DNA from 3 places in the Halorhodospira sp. 9622 genome. Region 1 is predicted to be linked to each of the others. Evidence: predicted binding sites of a transcription regulator. Region 1 holds the regulator's gene; each other region holds the start of a gene.
The links. Region 1 encodes sigma-54, which starts transcription at its own class of promoters, with help from an activator protein. Its sites were predicted from a motif close to TGGCANGNTNCNTGCTT; they were not measured.
Positions count from the first base shown of each region.

Region 2: LRG07_RS06125 (putative urea ABC transporter substrate-binding protein) is a predicted target of sigma-54. The motif match lies at 3,344-3,360, and genes of this name have one in related genera.
Region 3: rsxA (electron transport complex subunit RsxA) is a predicted target of sigma-54. The motif match lies at 2,534-2,550, and genes of this name have one in related genera.

Region 1 covers NZ_JAJNRE010000012.1:66,640-72,648, forward strand. Annotated here, with positions in the region: gene LRG07_RS08470 (HPr family phosphocarrier protein) at 1-100, opposite strand, end outside; gene LRG07_RS08475 (PTS sugar transporter subunit IIA) at 97-501, opposite strand; gene rapZ (RNase adapter RapZ) at 498-1,361, opposite strand; gene LRG07_RS08485 (HPr kinase/phosphorylase) at 1,358-1,903, opposite strand; gene LRG07_RS08490 (PTS sugar transporter subunit IIA) at 1,876-2,346, opposite strand; gene hpf (ribosome hibernation-promoting factor, HPF/YfiA family) at 2,390-2,716, opposite strand; gene LRG07_RS08500 (RNA polymerase factor sigma-54) at 2,759-4,213, opposite strand; gene lptB (LPS export ABC transporter ATP-binding protein) at 4,254-4,979, opposite strand; gene lptA (lipopolysaccharide transport periplasmic protein LptA) at 4,984-5,511, opposite strand; gene lptC (LPS export ABC transporter periplasmic protein LptC) at 5,498-6,009, opposite strand, start outside.
Region 2 covers NZ_JAJNRE010000008.1:8,891-14,899, forward strand. Annotated here, with positions in the region: gene LRG07_RS06110 (urea amidolyase associated protein UAAP1) at 1-395, opposite strand, end outside; gene LRG07_RS06115 (ATP-binding cassette domain-containing protein) at 392-1,132, opposite strand; gene LRG07_RS06120 (ABC transporter permease) at 1,129-1,953, opposite strand; gene LRG07_RS06125 (putative urea ABC transporter substrate-binding protein) at 2,013-3,104, opposite strand; guanidine-I (ykkC/yxkD leader) riboswitch at 3,158-3,260, opposite strand; gene LRG07_RS06130 (RtcB family protein) at 3,600-5,060, shown strand; gene cysN (sulfate adenylyltransferase subunit CysN) at 5,077-6,009, opposite strand, start outside.
Region 3 covers NZ_JAJNRE010000009.1:81,819-87,827, forward strand. Annotated here, with positions in the region: gene nifB (nitrogenase cofactor biosynthesis protein NifB) at 1-313, opposite strand, end outside; gene nifA (nif-specific transcriptional activator NifA) at 501-2,078, opposite strand; gene rsxA (electron transport complex subunit RsxA) at 2,595-3,179, shown strand; gene LRG07_RS07115 (RnfABCDGE type electron transport complex subunit B) at 3,184-3,729, shown strand; gene rsxC (electron transport complex subunit RsxC) at 3,719-5,239, shown strand; gene LRG07_RS07125 (RnfABCDGE type electron transport complex subunit D) at 5,236-6,009, shown strand, end outside.

The DNA.
Region 1 (6,009 bases):
GGATCTCGCTCTCGTACTCGCTGGCGATGGTCACGAAACGGGCGGCGGCTCGGGCGTGGAGTCCGAGGCGGTTGGTGATGGTGGCTTGTTGCTCGATCATGACGGCGGGGCTCCTTCACCGACCGCGATGATGCCGGCTCGGCCGCCGGCAGCGGCGGATTCGGCCAGTTCGTCGAGGGATCGCCCGGGGTAGTTGAAGACGCGCAGGAGCATCGGCAGGTTCAGGCCGGTGACCACCCGGCAGTGGCGGTCGGTGCCGGCCGCCACGGCGACGTTGGAGGGGGTGGAGCCGTAGGCGTCGGAGAGGATGAGGACCCCGGCCCCCTGGTCGAGCCGGGTGATCAGGGCGCCGGCGCGTTCGAGTAGCTCGTTGCGCTCGTCCTCGTTGAAGACCTCCAGCGACTCGGTCTGCAGCGGGCAGATGCCGAGCGTGCGCGAGGCCGTGGCCAGGATCTCCGAGCCGATGTGTCGGTGGGCGACGATGAGCAGTCCGACCCTCATGACAGCTCCCGGTGGCGCAGGGTCACGTGGCTGCAGTCAGCCTGCAGTGCTGCGGCCAGCCGCTCGGCGAGGTAGACCGAACGGTGCTGCCCGCCGGTGCAGCCGATGGCCACGGTCAGGTAGCTGCGCCCTGACTGCTGATGGACCGGCAGCCAGTGGCGAATCATCGTGTCGATCTGGTCGAACAGGGTCTCGGTTTCGGGCTGCGCCTCCAGGAAGGCGCGGACGCTGTCATCGCGGCCGGTGTAGGCGCGCAGCCGAGGCTCCCAGTGTGGATTGGGCAGGCAGCGGGCGTCGAAGACGTAGTCGGCGTCCGTGGGGATGCCGTGCTTAAAGCCGAAGGACTGGACCAGCACCGACACGCCGCTGCGCTCGCCCGCGACCCGCTCGGAGATCAGCCCGCGCAGGTCGTGGACCGTGGTCCGCGAGGTGTCGATACTCCAGTCGGCCACCTCGCGCAGCGGTTCGAGCAGGGCGCGCTCGGCGCGCAGGGCGTCGGCCAGCGGCTGATCGCCCTCGGCGAGGGGGTGGCGCCGCCGGGTCTCGCTGTAGCGGCGCATGAGGATGGCGTCTTCGGCGTAGAGGAACAGCACCTCGGTGGCGATGCCCTGCTCGCGCAGCGCAGTCAGCGTCTCGGGCAGGCGCTGCAGGTCGCGGGGCGGGTTGCGGGCGTCCAGCCCCACCGCGAAGCGCTCGCCGGTGGGTGCGTCGCGATTCTGCGCGTAGCGGGCCAGCTCGCCGATCAGGCTCACTGGCAGGTTATCGATGCAGTAGTAACCGGCGTCTTCCAGGGTGTGCAGGGCGACGCTCTTGCCCGAGCCCGACAGGCCGCTGACCACGATCAGGCGCAGTTCGCTCATGCCGGCACCCCGTGGTTCCGGCCGCTGCGCTGGTGTGTTGCGACCTCCGCGACGAGGCGGCCGGCGGCGGCCTCGATCAGCGGCGCCAGCGGCCGGCGTTCGCTGTCGGTCAGGGTCACCCGGGGTAGGGCCAGGCCGAGCAGTTCGCGGTGATCGCGCCGGCCGTGCAGGGCGGCCTCGGCTTCGGTGGGGCCGGGAGCGCGCTGGAGCTGGATGCACAGAGCCACGGCGGTCTCGCTGCGCAGCGCCGCGGGGCCGTAGAGTTCGGTGATGTCCACCAGGCCGAGGTCGCGCAGGTAGAGCAGCCCCCGCCCCTGCTGCGGACCGGCGCCGAGCAGGCGGTCACCGTCGCGGCGCAGCTGTACGGCGTCGTCGGCCACCAGGGCGTGACCACGGTCGAGCAGCGCCAGGGCGGCGTCGCTCTTGCCCACGCCGCTGGGGCCCTCCAGCAGGATCCCGCGGCCGTGGACCGCCATCAGCAGGCCGGGGATGACCGGCCGGTTCCCGGCCGCGTTCACGATGGGTCGGCGTGCGACTGCCATTCGCGCAGGGCCATCTGCAGCTCGTCCCCGTCCGAGGAGCGGCGCAGCCGCTCGCACAGGCTGCTGTCGCTGAACATCTCGGCAAGGCTGGCGAGGATCTGCAGGTGCTCGTCGGTGAAGTGCTCGGGTACGACGAGGGCGAAGAGCAGGTCCACCGGTGCCTTGTCGAAGGCGTCGAAATCGATGCCCCGGTCCAGGCGGATGAGGGCCCCGATGGCGCGGTCGATCCCGTCGATGCGGGCGTGGGGCACGGCGACGCCGTGCCCCAGGCCCGTGCTGCCCAGTCGCTCACGGGCCAGCAACCGGTTGCTGATCTCCCGGGCGTCGAGGCCGTCGCCGCTGGCCCCGATCAGCTCGCCTATGCGCAGGAGCACCTGCTCCTTGTCCTCGATGCCGCTCTCGCAGCGAACACGTTCCGGCGTGATGAGTTGCTCGATGTCCATGGAGTGTCCGATCGGCTGGCCCGCTGAACCGCGTCCCGCCGCCTTAAAAGTTGGCCTTGAGGGACGCGCCCTGCCGTCGCTGATCGACGGCCTTCTCTTTGTGTTTCAGGACCTGACGGTCAAGCTTGTCCACGAGCACGTCAATGGCTGCATAGAGATCCTCCTCGATGGCATCGGCAAAAACGCGCCCGCCGCCACCCCCGATGTGGATGACCGACTCGGCCTTCTGCTGCTTCTTCTCCACCGTGAGGATCACCTCGGTATCGATGACGTGGTCGAAGTGGCGCTGGATGCGTTGCATCTTCTCGTTCACATGCGCCCGGAGGGCCGGGGTGATCTCGACATGATGCCCACTGAGCTTGATCTGCATACCGCCTCCTGAACCCCTTTGCCGCCGGCGGAGCCGGGGGCCTCAGCGCCCCCGGGCCTCCCTGCGCTCCGCCGACGATGCGATGGACAGGGACTCCCGGTACTTGGCGACCGTCCGACGCGCCACCTGGATCCCCTCCTCATGAAGGATACGCGCAATCGCGCTGTCACTCAGCGGTTTTGCCCGATCCTCCTCGGCGATCAGCCGGCGGATCCGCGCCCGGATCGCCGTCGCCGAAGCCTCTCCGCCGTCGCTGGTCTGCACGTGGCTCGAGAAAAAGTACTTGAACTCGAAGGTGCCCCGCGGGGTGTGCATGTACTTGTTGGTGGTGATGCGGGAGATGGTGGACTCGTGCATCTCCACCGCCTCGGCGATCTCGCGCAGAACCAGTGGTTGCATCGCCTCCTCGCCGTGGTCGAGGAACCCCTGTTGCCGCTCTACGATGGCGCTGGCCACTTTCAGCAAGGTCTCGTTCCTGCTGCGCAGGCTCTTGATCAGCCAGCGCGCCTCTTGGAGATGGTTGCGCAGGCAGTGGTTGTCCGCGCTGCGGTCCGCTCTGCGGATCAGGCTGGCGTAATACGCGTTGACGCGCAAGCGGGGGGCGGTCTCGCCGTTGAGTTCCACCTGCCAGACGCCGTCGCGGCGCACGACGAGGACATCGGGGATGATGTAGTCCGGGGTTGTGTCGCTGATCTGCGAGCCCGGGCGTGGATCGAGGCTCTGGATCAGACCGAGGATGCCGCCGAGGGCATCTTCGCCGACCCCCAGGGCGCGGCCCAGGTCGTCATGGCGGCGTTCGGCGATGAGCTCCAGGTGGTGGAGGAGGGCGTGCTGCGCCTCCGCACGCCAGGGCGTGTCCTCGGGAAGCTGCTCGAGCTGGACGCACAGCGCTTCCTGAGGGTCGCGGGCGGCAACGCCGGTCGGGTCGAGCCGCTGGACACGCTGCAGGACCGCCTCTAGCTCCTCGGCGCTGACTTGCTCGTCGGCCGGACAGCCGGCCAGCAGATCCTCGGTGCTCTGGGTCAGGTAGCCGTCGTCGCCGACGGCGTCGACGATGACCTCGGCGATGGAGCGCTCCCGGGCGGAGAAGGCCTCGAGCTCGATCTGCGCGTGCAGGTGCTGCTGGAGGCTGTCGGAGGCGGCCGGCCGGTTGTCGAGGGTGTCGCGCTGCGCACCCTCGTCGCCGGGGGCGCTCAGTGCCGTGCTGCCGTCGTAGATGTCGTCCCAGGAGGTGTCCAGGGGCAGGTCTTCGGGGATGTCCTCGCCGGCGGGTTCGCTGGCCGGTGCCTCGTCCTCGTGGGGTTCCGTTTCCTGCTGCTCCTGCTCCTGCCCGGGCTCGGCCTCCTCATCGAGCTCGAGCATGAAGTTCGACTCCAGGGCCTGCTGGATCTCGGTGCGCAGCTCCAGGCTGGAGAGCTGCAGCAGCCGGATGGCCTGCTGCAGCTGCGGGGTCATGGTCAGCTGCTGACCGATGCGTAGCTGAAGCGACTGCTTCATGGCCGTGTCCGTTGTGCTTGAAGCATCCGTAGTCCGTCACTCACAGGCGGAAGTCCTCGCCCAGGTACACCTCGCGTACCCGCGGGTTGGCCAGCACGCTCTCGGCGTCCCCGGCGGCCAGCACCTCGCCGTCACTGAGGATGTAGGCGCGTTGCACGATGCCCAGCGTCTCGCGCACGTTATGGTCGGTGATCAGCACGCCGATACCCCGTTGCGCCAGCTGGCGGACGATCCGCTGGATCTCGCCCACCGAGATGGGGTCGACCCCGGCGAATGGCTCATCAAGCAGTATGAACCGCGGATTCGCCGCGAGGGCGCGGGCGATCTCCACGCGCCGGCGCTCGCCCCCGGACAGGGCGATCCCCGGGGAGTCGCGCACGTGGGTCACGCCGAACTCCTCGAGCAGGCGATCCAGCTCCTGCTCGCGCTCAGTGCCGTCCAGGTCGTCGCGCAGCTGCAGGATGGCCCGTACGTTATCCGCAACGCTCAGTTTACGAAAGACCGAGGGTTCCTGGGGGAGGTAGCCGATGCCCAATCGGGCCCGGGCGTGAATGGGCAACCGAGTGAGGTCGTCGCCTTCCAGGGTGATTCGCCCCTCGTCGGCCTGCACCAGGCCGACGACCATGTAAAAGCACGTGGTCTTGCCGGCCCCGTTGGGGCCGAGCAGGCCGACGATCTCACCGTCGGCGACCTCCAGCCCCGCGCCGTTGACCACGGTGCGGCCGCGATAGCGCTTGCTCAGCCCCTCCGCGCGCAGCGTCACCAACGGGTCATTCCTCCTCGCGCCGTGCCGGATACAGGATGGTCCGCGCCCGCTGCCCCTCGGCGCCGCGGGCCTTCATGACCTGCCCCTCCAGGTCGACGTCGATGGTCTCGGCGGTGACTTGATCATCCCCCTGCCAGAGATGTGCATCGCCCTGGAAATGGGCACGTTCGGGACCGCGGGAGTAGTACTCCATGCGTTTCGCCTCGGCATGCACGGGGCGAGGCTGGTTCTCGGGGTGGTCGCGGTAGGTGGCCGGCGTGCCGTCGACGTAGACGTGGCTCAGGTCGCCGTCCTCGTCGGTGTAGACCTCCATGCGATCCCCGGTGATGCGCATCTCGCCCCGCGTGAGCACGGCGTCGCCCTCGTAGACGCTGACTCCGGCGACCGCGTCGACATCCACCCGGTCGGCCTCCAGTTCGATCGGTGCCTCGTCGCGCTGGCCCACGGCCGTTGCCGGCAGGGCAGCGGCGAGCAGGGTCGCGGCGACGAGCAGTCCCACGCGGATACGGCTGGCGGCGTCAGTACGCTCCATACGACCCCCGGACGTCGGCGTGCAGGCGCAGGCGATCCGCGCGGTAATCCAGGGTCATCCCGGTTCCGCGCAGGGTGCCGGCCGGCTCGCGAGCGGTGACCGCCTCGACGGTGCGCGCCTCGCCGGCGCGCAGGTCCACCAGCAGGTTGTGGGTGTTGATATCCAGCGGCGGACGCGCCTGCTGGGCCGGACGACGGATGTCCACCTCTTCGAACAGGCGGACTTCCCCGCCCTCGCGTTCGGCGATGCCGAAGGGGGCGCGGGCCTCCCAGAGGACGCCGTCGCGAGAGCGCATGCGCAGGTCGGGGTCGATGATCTCGAGCTCGCCGCGGCCGGGGAAGTGCTCGCCGGTGCGCCCGGAAAGGGCCGCACGGCGCTGCCCCTGCTCGTCGAAATCAACCATGGTAAACCCCTCGAGGAAGAAGTCCGGGCGCTCTTCGGGAGGGGCAGCGGTCTCCGGGGCCGGCGGCGCCGGGTCGCGGGTAAGCAGCAGACCGA
Region 2 (6,009 bases), on a different contig from region 1:
AGCTCGCGGCCGCTGCGGTGGAAGTCGTTGAGCCGCTCCTGGTAGCGGGCCTGGCCGTAGGTGCCGCGCACCGCATCGGCGTCGCTGATGCCGCCGATCGGGTCGTGCCAGTCGAGGCTGTCGGCGGTGATCGAGAGCATCACCCGGCCCATGTCCGAGTAGAGCATGTGGCCGGCGGTCAGCCGCGCGGTGTGCTGCCCCTTGAGGGTGTCCGGGGCGTTGTAGCGCTCGAGCAGGTTGTGCGGGTTGTAGAGCAGCACCGCGGCGTTGGCGGTGCCATCGACGTCGGTCAGGCGCAGGGCGAAGCCGCGCCGGAGGATCAGCGAGGCGTAGCGGGCGCCCGGCACGTGCTCCTGGTAGACGATGCGCTCCGGGGGCAGCGAGGGGGTGCTCATGGGGAATCCTCCGCGTTGCGGTCGAGGGGGATGTCGTAGGTGATCTGGGCCCCGTAGGCCTCGGGGGCGTGGGGGTCGTGGCGGACCTTGTCGAAGACGAGCAGCCGGCTGCCGAGGGTGAAGCCCTCCTGCAGGTCGTGGGTGACCATGAAGACGGTGACCCCGGTGCGCTGCCACAGGCTTTGCACCAGGGCGTGCATGTCCTGCCGGATGCCCGGGTCGAGGGCGCCAAAGGGCTCGTCGAGGAGCAGCACCCGGGGGTTCTTGATCAGGGTCTGGGCGATGGCCAGCCGCTGCTGCATGCCCCCGGAGAGTTCCGGCGGGTACTTGTCCAGGGCCTGCTCCAGGCCCACCGACTCGAGCGCGGCCACCGCCTCGGCCCGGGCGTTGCGCCGTGCGGCACCGAAGAGCCGCCCCAGCCACGGGGCGCCGGCCAGCTCCAGGCCGAGGAGCACGTTCTGCACGGCGGTCAGGTGCGGGAAGACCGAGTAGCGCTGGAAGACCACCCCGCGGTCCGGACCGGGCTCGCCGGGCAGTGGGGCCTCGTCCATGAGCAGGCGGCCGCGGCTCGGCGCCTCCTCGCCGAGGAGCATCTTGAGGAAGGTGGTCTTGCCGCAGCCCGAGGCCCCCACCAGGGTGACGAAGGAGCCGGCGGCGACCTCCAGCGAGAGGTTCTCCAGGACGACGTCTTGGCCGTAGGACTTCCAGACGTTCTCCAGGCGGATGGTGGCACTCATGAGCGGGCGCTCCTTCCGGCATACCAGGGGAAGAGCCAGCGATTGACGCCGCGCAGGGTCAGATCGATGAGGAAGGCGAGCAGGGTGATCCACGCCACGTAGGGGAGGATCGTCTCCATGTCCAGGTAGCGCCGGACCAGGAAGATCCGGTAGCCGAGCCCCTCGGTGGCGGCGATCGCCTCCGAGGCGATGAGAAAGAGCCACGCGGCGCCGAGGCTCAGCCGTGTGGCGTCGATCAGCCGCGGCAGGGTCTGCGGCAGGACCACCCGCAGCACGATCTGCCAGGTGGAGGCGCCCAGGGTCTGCGCCTTGATCAGCTGCTCGCGGGGCAGCTCTTCGACCCGCTGCTGGAGGTCGCGCATGATGAACGGCGCGATGCCGAAGACGATCAGCATCACCTTGGCCAGCTCGCCGACGCCGAAGGCGATGAACAGGATGGGCAGGACCGCCAGCGGTGGGATCATGGCCACGGCGGTGACGAAGGGGGCGAAGGTGCGGCGGGCGTAGGGCAGGGCGCCGTTGAGGACGCCGACCAGCAGACCCGTGGCGGCGGCCAGGGCCACGCCGAGCCCGAGCCGGGTCAGGCTGGCGCCGGTGTCCAGCCACAGCAGCACCTCGCCGGTGCGCCGGCTCTGCTCTGTGGCCAGGCGCAGGAAGGACTCGGTCAGGGTGATCAGCGACGGCAGCACCGGGTCGTTGGGGTTCTCGGCCAGGCGCTGGGACGAGGCGATGGTGTAGGCGACCAGGGCGAGGACGAAGGGGAGCATCGCCAAGGCGACCCCTCCCACCCGGCCCGGGTGGCGGTTGATCAGGCGTTTCATGGATGACGCTCCTGCTGCCGATGGGGCCCGGGGCGGGCTGATCCGCCCCGGGCGGGGCGTTACAGCTCGCCTTCAGCGGCCTTGCGCATGAAGCGGTCGGTGAAGCGCAACTGGACGTTGGCCTCGTCGCCCAGGGTGGAGCCGTCGGCCAGCTCGATGCCGACGAAGTCGGGGCTGGGGGCACGCTCGCCGAGCAGCCCGTGCTTGTAGGCGAACTGGCGGACGTTCTCCATGGTCTCGGCGGGCTGTTCGCTGGTGACGAAGTCCACCGCCTCGGCGGGGTCGTAGAAGAAGGTGGTGGAGGCGAGCTGCGCCTCGTAGCCGGCCAGATCGGTGCCGGCCTCCTCGGCCATGGCGGTGCGGGCAGCCTCACCGGCGACATCGTCGCCGGACATGACGTCCATGATCTCGTACCAGGCCCCGGTCAGTGCCTTGCCGAGTTCCGGGTGCTCTTCCAGCACCTCGGTGCGCACGCCGAGCAGGTCGATGATCTCGCCGGGGATGTCCGAGGAGTCGAACACCACGTGGGCGTCCTCGTGGTTGCGGATCTCCCCCAGTTGCGGGTTCCACGCCACGGCGGCGCGGACGTCGTCCGAGCGGAAGGCACCGACGATGTCGGCGTCGGCGGTGTTGACCACCTGCACGTCCCGCTCGCTCAGCCCCACCGAGTCCAGGGCACGGGCCAGCAGGTAGTGGGAGACGGACAGCTCCACCAGGTGGATGCGCTGCCCTTCGACGTCGGCCAGGTCGTCGGTCCCTTTCAGCACCAGGCCGTCGTTGCCGTCGGAGAAGTCGCCGGCGATCAGCGCGGTGGTGTCGACACCGCTGGCCGCCGGGATGGTCAGGGCGTCCATGTTGGTCAGGGTCACGCCGTCGAAGGAACCGGCGGTGTAGAGGTTGATCGACTCGATGTAGTCGTTGATCTGGACCACATCGATCTCGATGTCGTACTTGTCCGCCCACTTGTCGACGATGCCCTCGGCCTCGCCGAAGTCCCAGGGCATCCAGCCGACGTAGATGCTCCAGGCGATGCGGAAGGAGTCGCGTTCATCCGCCGAGGCGGCCAGGGGCAGTGCGGCGGTGCTAAACAGGGCCGCGGCGGCACACAGGTGGCTGAGTCGTTGGCGCAGGGGGTGCTGGTTGCGGCTCATGGGATCTCTCCCTCGGGGTTGCCGTTGGGTACAAAGCGGGAGCATCGATCGCGATCTCCCGGGCTTTTGTCCCTCCGTGTAACCCCCCTGAGAGAGGTCGGCGACTCTCGGACCAGGCCCCGCGGATGTGCGGACGGAACCCTAGTCGCCCTTTTGGCCAGATTGTCTGCGGTGACGCGTCGGGCCGGATCCTCCGGGCCGTAGCCCTTCGCGGTCGATACTGCCGCTGCCTGTACCACAAGCAAGACGCGGGCCAGGTCGGCGAGGCATGGGGAAACAGTCAGTTACGGGCCGAGGCAGCCGGGTCGTCCCGGTCAGCCCGGTCCGCGCGCCCGATGCGGGGGCACCACCCCGGGGCGAATGCACCGCCATGGTGCGCGCCCGAGGGTCTAACCTTGCGGAGGGGGGAGGACGAGGCTGGCCGGGCATGCGACCTTGGGGGCTGGGATCGGCCCGGGATCACGGGGCACGGCAGCAACCGTTGAGGAGGCGGGCATGGCGAAACACATCGAGGCTACCGATGGCCTGGTGCTGGAACGGCTCAACGGGTGCCGCTGGCGGCTGCCGCGGCAGGGGCGCATGCAGGTCGACGGGCTGATCTTCGCCAGCGACGCCCTGATCGAGGATATCCGCGACACCGAGGCCGTCCGCCAGGTGGCCAACGTGGCCTGCCTGCCCGGGGTGGTGGGTCGTTCCATCGGCATGCCGGATATCCACTGGGGGTTCGGTTTTCCCATCGGCGGCGTGGCGGCCTTCGATCCGGCACAGGGGGGCGTGATCTCGCCCGGAGGTGTGGGCTACGACATCAACTGTGGGGTCCGGTTGTTGCGCACGCCCCTGCGTGCCGAGGAGCTCGGCACCCACTTGCCGCGCCTGATGGATCGGCTCTTCGAGCGCATTCCGGCCGGCGTGGGGCGGGGGTACAGCGATACCCTGCTGCGCAACCGGGACATGCGCCGGCTGCTGCGCGAGGGGGCGGAGTGGGCCGTCGAGGTGGGGCTGGGCGAGCCCGCGGACCTGGGGCGGATCGAGGACGGTGGCCGGCTGCCCGGTGCGGACCCCGAGGCGGTCAGCGATCGGGCCATCCAGCGCGGCCGGGATCAGGTGGGCACCGTCGGTTCCGGCAACCACTTCATCGAGATCGGCTGCGTCGACGCCGTCTACGACGAGCCCGCTGCCCGGCGCCTGGGGCTGGAGGCGGGGACGCTGACCGTGCTCATCCACTCTGGCTCGCGCGGGCTCGGCCACCAGGTCTGTGATGACTTCCTGGTGACCATGGAGCGGATCACCGGGCGCAACAGCATCGAGCTGCCCGACCGACAGCTGGCCTGTGCGCCGCTGAGCTGCTCCGCCGCCCGGGATTACCTGGGGGCCATGCAGGCCGCCGCCAACTTCGCCTACGTCAACCGCCAGGCCATGACCCAGCAAGTGCGCCAGGTCTTCGCCGAGGTCCTCGGCGAGACCGCACACCTGGAGCTGGTCTACGACGTCTCGCACAACATCGCCAAGTTCGAGCGCCATCGGATCGACGGCGAGGAGCGCGAGCTGTGCGTCCACCGCAAGGGGGCCACCCGCGCCTTCCCGCCGGGGCATCCGGAGCTGCCCGAGGACCTGCGCGGGCTGGGGCAGCCGGTGCTGTTGCCCGGCGACATGACCCGCTACTCCTACGTCCTGCTCGGTACCCAGGGCGCCTACGCCGAGACCTTCGGCTCCTGCGCCCACGGCGCCGGGCGCCGGCTAAGCCGCCGTCAGGCCAAGCGGGCGGCCAAGGGGCGGGACCTGGATGCCGAGCTGGCCGCCGCCGGCATCGAGGTGCGCGCCTCGTCGCGGGATACGGTGGCCGAGGAGCTGGCCGAGGCCTACAAGGACGTGGCCGACGTGGTGGACGTGGTCGCCCACGCCGGCATCGGCCGCCGGGTGGCCCGGCTGCGTCCGCTCGGCGTGCTCAAAGGGTAGGTAGGCGCGGGGCGGGCTAGCGCAGCACCCCGCGCTCCTCCAGGGCGGCAAGGATCCGGCGAACCGAGGTCTCCAGATCCTCCGCCACCGTATCGACGTGGACCTCGGGCTGCTCCGGCGCCTCGTAGGGGATGTCCACGCCTGGCAGCCCCTGGATCTCGCCGGCGTCGGCGCGGGTGTAGAGGCCGTCCAGGTCCGCAGCGCGGCACGCCTCGATGGGGGCGTCCACGTACACCTCGATGAACTCGCCGGGCTCCACCCGCTCGCGGACCATGGCGCGGTCGTCGCGGTAGGGCGAGAGGCTGGCGCAGACGGTGATCAGCCCGGCGTCGACGAACATGGTGGCCGTCTCGGCGATGCGGCGGATGTTCTCGGCCCGGGCGTCCCGGCTGAAGTCCAGGTCGTGGCTCAGGCCGTGGCGGACGTTGCCGGCGTCGATCAGGTAGCTGTGGTAGCCGCGGCGAAACAGTGCCTGCTCCAGGGCGTTGGCCAGGCTCGACTTGCCCGAGCCGGACAGGCCGGTGAGCCAGACGATGCACGGCCGCTGGCCCTTCTGCCCGGCGCGCTGGGCCTTGCTCAGCGCCAGCTGGCGGCGCGGCACGTCGGTCTCGGCGCCGGCGGCCTCGGTGGCGGCGCGGGTGACCATGCCGGCGCCGACGGTGTGCAGGCTCATCCGGTCGATGACGATGAACGCGCCGGTGTTGGCGATCTCCTCGTAGGGGTCGAACGGCACCCGCGCCGAGAGCTGGACGCGGCACAGGCCGATCTCGTTGAGCCCGAGTTCCTCCGCCTGGTGGTGCTCGAGGGTGTTGACGTCGATGCGGTGGTGGATGCGCTCGACCACCGCCGGGACGGTGGCCGTGCCCAGCTTGATGTCGTACTGGCGTCCGGGCAGCAGGGGTTGTTCGGCCATCCACACGATGCGCGCATCCAGGGTGTCGTCCACCGT
Region 3 (6,009 bases), on a different contig from region 1:
CATGGGCCACCGCCAGGGTCTTGGCCGCGGCCTCCTCCGGAGTGAGCACCTCGGAAACCACGCCGGGGCGGGACTCGTTGGCGCAGTCGTACTTGCGATTGCAGTAGTTGCACGAGAGGTTGCACCCCGGGGCAACGGCCACGTGCAGCCGCGCGAAGTGGTGGTGGGCACGCTCGGAGTAGCAGGGGTGGTCCCGGACCTTGGCGCGCAGCGCCTCGGGCAGGTGCTCGAGCCCGTCGCCGGGCGCCCCCTCGCCACCGACGCCGGGGCAGCCGGCGGCGGGGTCGCAGGTGGTGGAGCCGGATGCGTCCATTGTCTCTCCCTCCGTCGGGACCGGAGCCGCGCTCCGGTCGGGCCTGCCCGCTCTTTTGCAAACCTCGTGCCGGATCACGGGAGCGGCCAACCGCCCGTCTCGCCGTGCCTCCCGCCGCGGCATTCGCCGCGCGTGTCGCAAACCCCACACAGCCGCGTGTCGCGTCCGCCACGCCGCCAGCAACGGCTCATAGGCTCTTGACCGGGATGTCGAGGGTCTTGATCCGGTAGGCGATCTGCCGCGGCGTCATGCCCAGCAACCGCGCCGCCTTGGCCTGCACCCAACCGGTGCGCTCCAGCGCGGCGATGACCCGCTCGCGCTCGTCCAGGTTGGGGTCGTTCGGGTCCGGGGCCGCCGGCCCGGCGGGTAGCACCCCGCTCTCGACGGCCGGCGAACCGTCCTCGGGGATCCCGGCCAGGATCACGGCCTCCTGGTCGATGCGGCCGTCCTCGCTCATGATCGCCGCCCGCTCCAGGGCGTTCTCCAGTTCGCGAACATTGCCCGGCCAGTGGTAGCGCATCAGCGTGCGGATGGCGTCGTCGGAGATCTCCAGCGCCCGCTCCTGGTTGCTGGCGATGCGCCCGACGAGGAACCGGACCAGCTCCGGGATGTCCTCGAGGCGCTCGCGCAGCGCCGGCATGGTGATGGTCATCACGTTGAGCCGGTAGTAGAGGTCCTCGCGGAACTCCCCGGCGGCCACCGCCGCCTCCAGATCGCGGTTGGTGGCGGCGAGCACGCGCACGTCCACCCGCCGGGTCCGGGTGCTGCCCACCCGCTCGAACTCCCCCTCCTGCAGGACCCGCAGCAGCTTCGCCTGGAAGGCCGGGGAGATCTCGCCCATCTCATCGAGGAAGATGGTGCCGCCGTCGGCCTGCTCGAAGCGCCCCACCCGGCTCTGCACAGCGCCGGTGAAGGCGCCTTTCTCGTGGCCGAAGAGCTCGCTCTCGAGCAGGCTGTCGGGCAGCGCCGCGCAGTTGAGCTTGACAAAGGGCGCGTCGGCCCGGGGCGAGTTGTAGTGGATGGCGTTGGCCAACAGCTCCTTGCCGGTGCCGGACTCACCGCGCAGCAGCACCGTAGTGCTCCACTGCGCCACCCGACGCACCTGCTCGAAGACCCGGCGGATAGCCGGGGTCCGGCCGATGACGTTCTCGAAGCCGTAGCTCTCCTGCACCTCCCGGCGCAGGCGGTCGCGCTCATCGACGATGGCCGCCTGCTCACGGTCAACCTCGGTGGCCAGGCGGACCGTCTGTGCGACCAGGTTGGCGACCATCTGCATGAACCGAGAGCGCTCGGCCAGCAGCGCGCCCTCGTCGGCGGCGGGCTGGGCGGCGAGCACGCCCACCGGCGGGTCCTGCTCGCCGGGGCCGTTGATGGGTACACCGATGAACGGCAGATCCGGATCGTAGAGGCCGAGCCGATCGAGGAAGCGCGGCTCCTCGGAGATGCGCCGCACGATCAGCGGCTCGGCGTGATTGAGGATCTCGCCAACGATCCCCTCGCCCGGCCGGTAGGCGACCTCATTGGCGGGGCTCTGCCCGTACAGCGCGCGGACGATGGTCTCGCGGCGGACGGGGTCGCGCAGGGCGACCATCCCGGAGTGCATATCGGCGTGCTCGTGGAGCACCTCCAGGACGGCCTGAAGGCTCTCGCGCAGGTCGAGACTGCGCGAGAGCACCCGGCTGACCTGGTACAGCGCCTCGAGCTGGGCCTCGACCAGTTCGGCCCGGGCGCGTTCTCGGGGGCCGACGGACGTGGGGTTCTCCATGAATACTCCCCTCCGCTAGGTGCATCGGTTTTGGCTGGCCCAGATGGGATCAGGGGCCCCAAGGCGTCATTGAACGCGCCGAGCATCGCAGCCCCGGCAGGGGTTCGGCGCGAACCTTTACGGGTTCGCGCCGATCAGCGCGCAGCCACAGCGAAGCGTGCTCTGCGCGCGGCCCTGCCGGGGTGAGAAGCGCAGGAGACCCGCAGGGCGCGTTCGTCAGACGCCTTGGGGCCCCCTGACCCCATCTGGGCCGAGCAAAACCGTTGCAACTCCCGTTCCAGACAGCCGGCGAACCGTCGACCCCCGTTTGTCGCGTTTCTCACAGTGATTCACGGAAGGTGATGCTTTTGTCGCCTGTGCCACATCGGTGCAGCGGCACCTCTTTGGTGCAAACGGGCGAGGTTCGAACGGGATCACGCGGGGTTGCGGGACCGTGGTGCTCGAAGGGTACCGGCTGGCACGGCTGATGCTTGACCCGTAGCGAACGCCGCCGACGGGCCGGGAAAGGGAAAGAGGATGACGGAATACCTGCTACTGCTGCTCGGCGTCGCCCTGGTGAACAATGTGGTCCTGACCCAGTTCCTGGGGCTGTGCCCGTTCATGGGTGTGTCGAACCGACTGGATACCGCCCTGGGCATGGGCCTGGCCACCACCTTCGTACTCACGTTGGCGGCGGCGGCCGGGTGGGTGATCGAGCACGCCCTGCTCATCCCCCTGGACCTGGAGTTCCTGCGCATCCTCAGCTTCATCCTCGTCATCGCCGGGACCGTGCAGTTCACCGAGATGGCCGTCGCCCGGGTCAGCCCCGCCCTGCACCAGGTTCTGGGCGTCTTCCTGCCGCTGATCACCACCAACTGCGCCGTGCTCGGCGTGGCCCTGCTCAACATCCAGGAAGCGCACACGTTCGCCGAGAGCCTGGTCTTCGGCGTCGGAGCGGCGCTCGGTTTCACGCTGGTTCTGGTCCTGTTCGCCGGCCTGCGCGAGCGGCTGGCCACGGCGGCGGTACCGGCCGCCTTTGCCGGTGCCCCCATCGGCTTCGTGGTCGCCGGGCTGCTGTCGCTGGCGTTCATGGGACTGACCGGACTGCCCGAAGGAGGGTGAGGCGATGTATGCAGCGATGCTGGTTCTGACCGGGATGGCGCTGGTGATCGGGTTCCTGCTGGCCGTGGCCGCGCAGTATCTAAAGCCGCCGCCGGACGAGACCGCCGAGGAGGTGGAGCGCGTCCTGCCCGGTACCAACTGCGGCCAGTGCGGCCTGCCCGGCTGCAGCGTCGGCGCCCGGGCCGTGGCCGCCGGCGAGCTGCCGGTGAACTTCTGCCCGCCCGGCGGTCGCGCCGTGGCCGAGGAGATTGCCCGGATCACCGGGCAGCCGCTGGTCCTGGAAGACGGCGACGACGGCGTCCGCCGGGTGGCGCGGGTCACCCGCGAGGACCTGTGCACCGGCTGCCTGAAGTGCATCAAGGCCTGCCCCACCGATGCGGTCATCGGCGCACCCAAGCAGATCCACGGGGTATTGCCCGAGGCGTGTTCCGGCTGCACGGCGTGCATCGACGTCTGCGCCACCGGCGCGCTGGAGATGGTCCCGGAGCCGGTCACCCTGGCCAATTGGCGCTGGCCGCGACCGACGGAGGCCTGCGACCGTGCTGCTTAGCAAACCAAAGATCATCCGCGGCGGCGTACGCACCGAGTCGCGCAAGCAATCCACCGCAGAGGCCCCGCTGGAACCCCTGCGGGCCGGGCAGCGGCTCTACGTCTCGCTGGCCCAGCACATCGGCGCGCCCGCCCTGCCGGCGGTCGCACCGGGCCAGGACGTCGCCAAGGGGCAGTGCATCGGCACGCCGGAAGCCGGCCTCTCGGCCGCCGTCCACGCCCCCACCTCGGGCCGGGTGGTGGCCATTGACCGCCATCCGGCGCCGCACCCCTCGGGGCTGACCGTCCCCACCGTGATCATCGAACCCGACGGCGAGGAGCGCTGGGCGCCGCAGCTGCCGGACCCGATGACCGCGCCGGCCGGGCAGCTCGACCCTATGGCCATCGCCACCCGGGTGGCCGAGGCGGGCATCGTCGGCATGGGGGGCGCCGCCTTCCCGGCGGCGGTCAAGCTCGGCGCCGGGCAGCCGGTGGCCACCCTGATCCTCAACGGCGGTGAGTGCGAGCCGTACCTGACCTGCGACGACCGCCTGATGCGCGAGCGCGCCGCCGGGATCATCGACGGCGCCCAGCTGATGGCCCGCGCCCTGGGAGCCGAGCGCACCGCCATCGGGGTCGAGGACAACAAGCCGGAGGCCATCCACGCCCTGCGCCGCGCCACCGACGCCCTGGGCGGCCCCGACGTGGTGCCGGTGCCGAGCCTCTGGCCCCAGGGCTCGGAAAAACACCTGATCTACACGCTGACCGGCTGCGAGGTACCCGCCGGGGCGCGGGCGGCGGATATCGGCGTGGTGGTGCACAACGTCGGCACCGCCTACGCCGTCCACCGCGCCGCCCGCCACGGCCGACCGCTGATCAGCCGTCCGGTCACCGTCGGCGGCGGCGCCGTGGCCGAGCCGACGAACTTCGAGGTGCCCCTGGGTCTGCCGCTGCAGGCCCTGCTCGAGGCGGCCGGCGGGCTGCGCGAGGACCCGGCCCGGGTGCTCGCCGGCGGTCCGATGATGGGCCAGGTGGCCCCGCTGGAGGCCGGCGTGGCCAAGGGCACCAACGGCGTCATCGCCCTGACCGCCGCGGAGATCCGCGAGACCGAAGGGCGCCCCTGCATCCGTTGCGGGCGCTGTGTCGATGCCTGCCCGATGGGGCTGATGCCCTTCGAGATCGCCAACCGCGCCGCCGCCGGCGACGTCGACGGCGCCGCGGCCAGCGGCCTGATGGACTGCCTGACCTGCGGTTCCTGCGCCTACGTCTGTCCCTCGGCGCGGCCGCTGGTCCAGCTCTTCCACCACGCCCGCGGTCAGCGCGCCGAGCAAGCCGCCGCCAAGGAGCGCAGCGAACTGCAGCGGCGCATGGCCGAGCAGCGGGCGGAGCGCCAGCGACGCGAGCAGGAACGCAAGAAGGCCGCCGCCGCGGCCCGCCGCCGCCAGCGGGCGCAGCAGAAGGCCGCCGGCGGCGATTCGGAAAGTCCAGCCCAGGAGCAGCCGCAAAACGAGGAGAAGGAGACTCAGACGTGAGCGAGCTGGTTGCCGGCCCCCACACCCGGGCCCCGCTGAGCCTGCCCACCCTGATGCGCCAGGTGCTGCTCGCCGCAGCACCCGCCACCGCCTTCGGGGTGTGGCTCTACGGCTGGCCGGCCCTCAATCTGCTGCTGATCACCCTGGTCACCGTGGTGGCCGCCGAGGCCGCCTGCCTGCGCGCGGCCGGACGCCCGGTACGCAGCGGCGTGGGTGACAGCTCCGCGCTGGTCGCCGGCTGGATCCTGGCCATGAGCCTGCCGCCCTGGGCGCCGTGGTGGATCGGTGTGATCGGCGGACTGCTGGCGGTGATCCTGGGCAAGGGGGTCTTCGGCGGCACCGGGCAGAACCTCTTCAATCCCGCCATGGTCGCCCGCGTTGCCCTGCTCATCGCCTTCCCGGTGGAAATGACCCGCTGGGTGGAGCCGGCCCCCCTGGGCTCGGCAACCGCCCCCGGCTTCCTGGAATCGCTCGGGATCACCTTCGCCGGCGCTGCTGACTGGGACGCGGTCACCGGCGCCACCACCCTCGACACCGCGCGCACCGCGGTCACCGAGGGGCAAAGCATCGAGACCGCCCTGCCCGAGGCCTATCAGCCGGCGCTGGCCCTGCTCGGCTACGCGCCGGGCAGCCTGGCGGAGGGCTCGGCACTGCTGCTCGCCCTGGGCGGGCTCTACCTGATCTACCGGCGGGTCATCGCCTGGGAGATCCCGGTGGTCATGCTCGCCACCCTGGCGCTGCTCGCCAGCGGCTTCCACCTGCTGGACCCG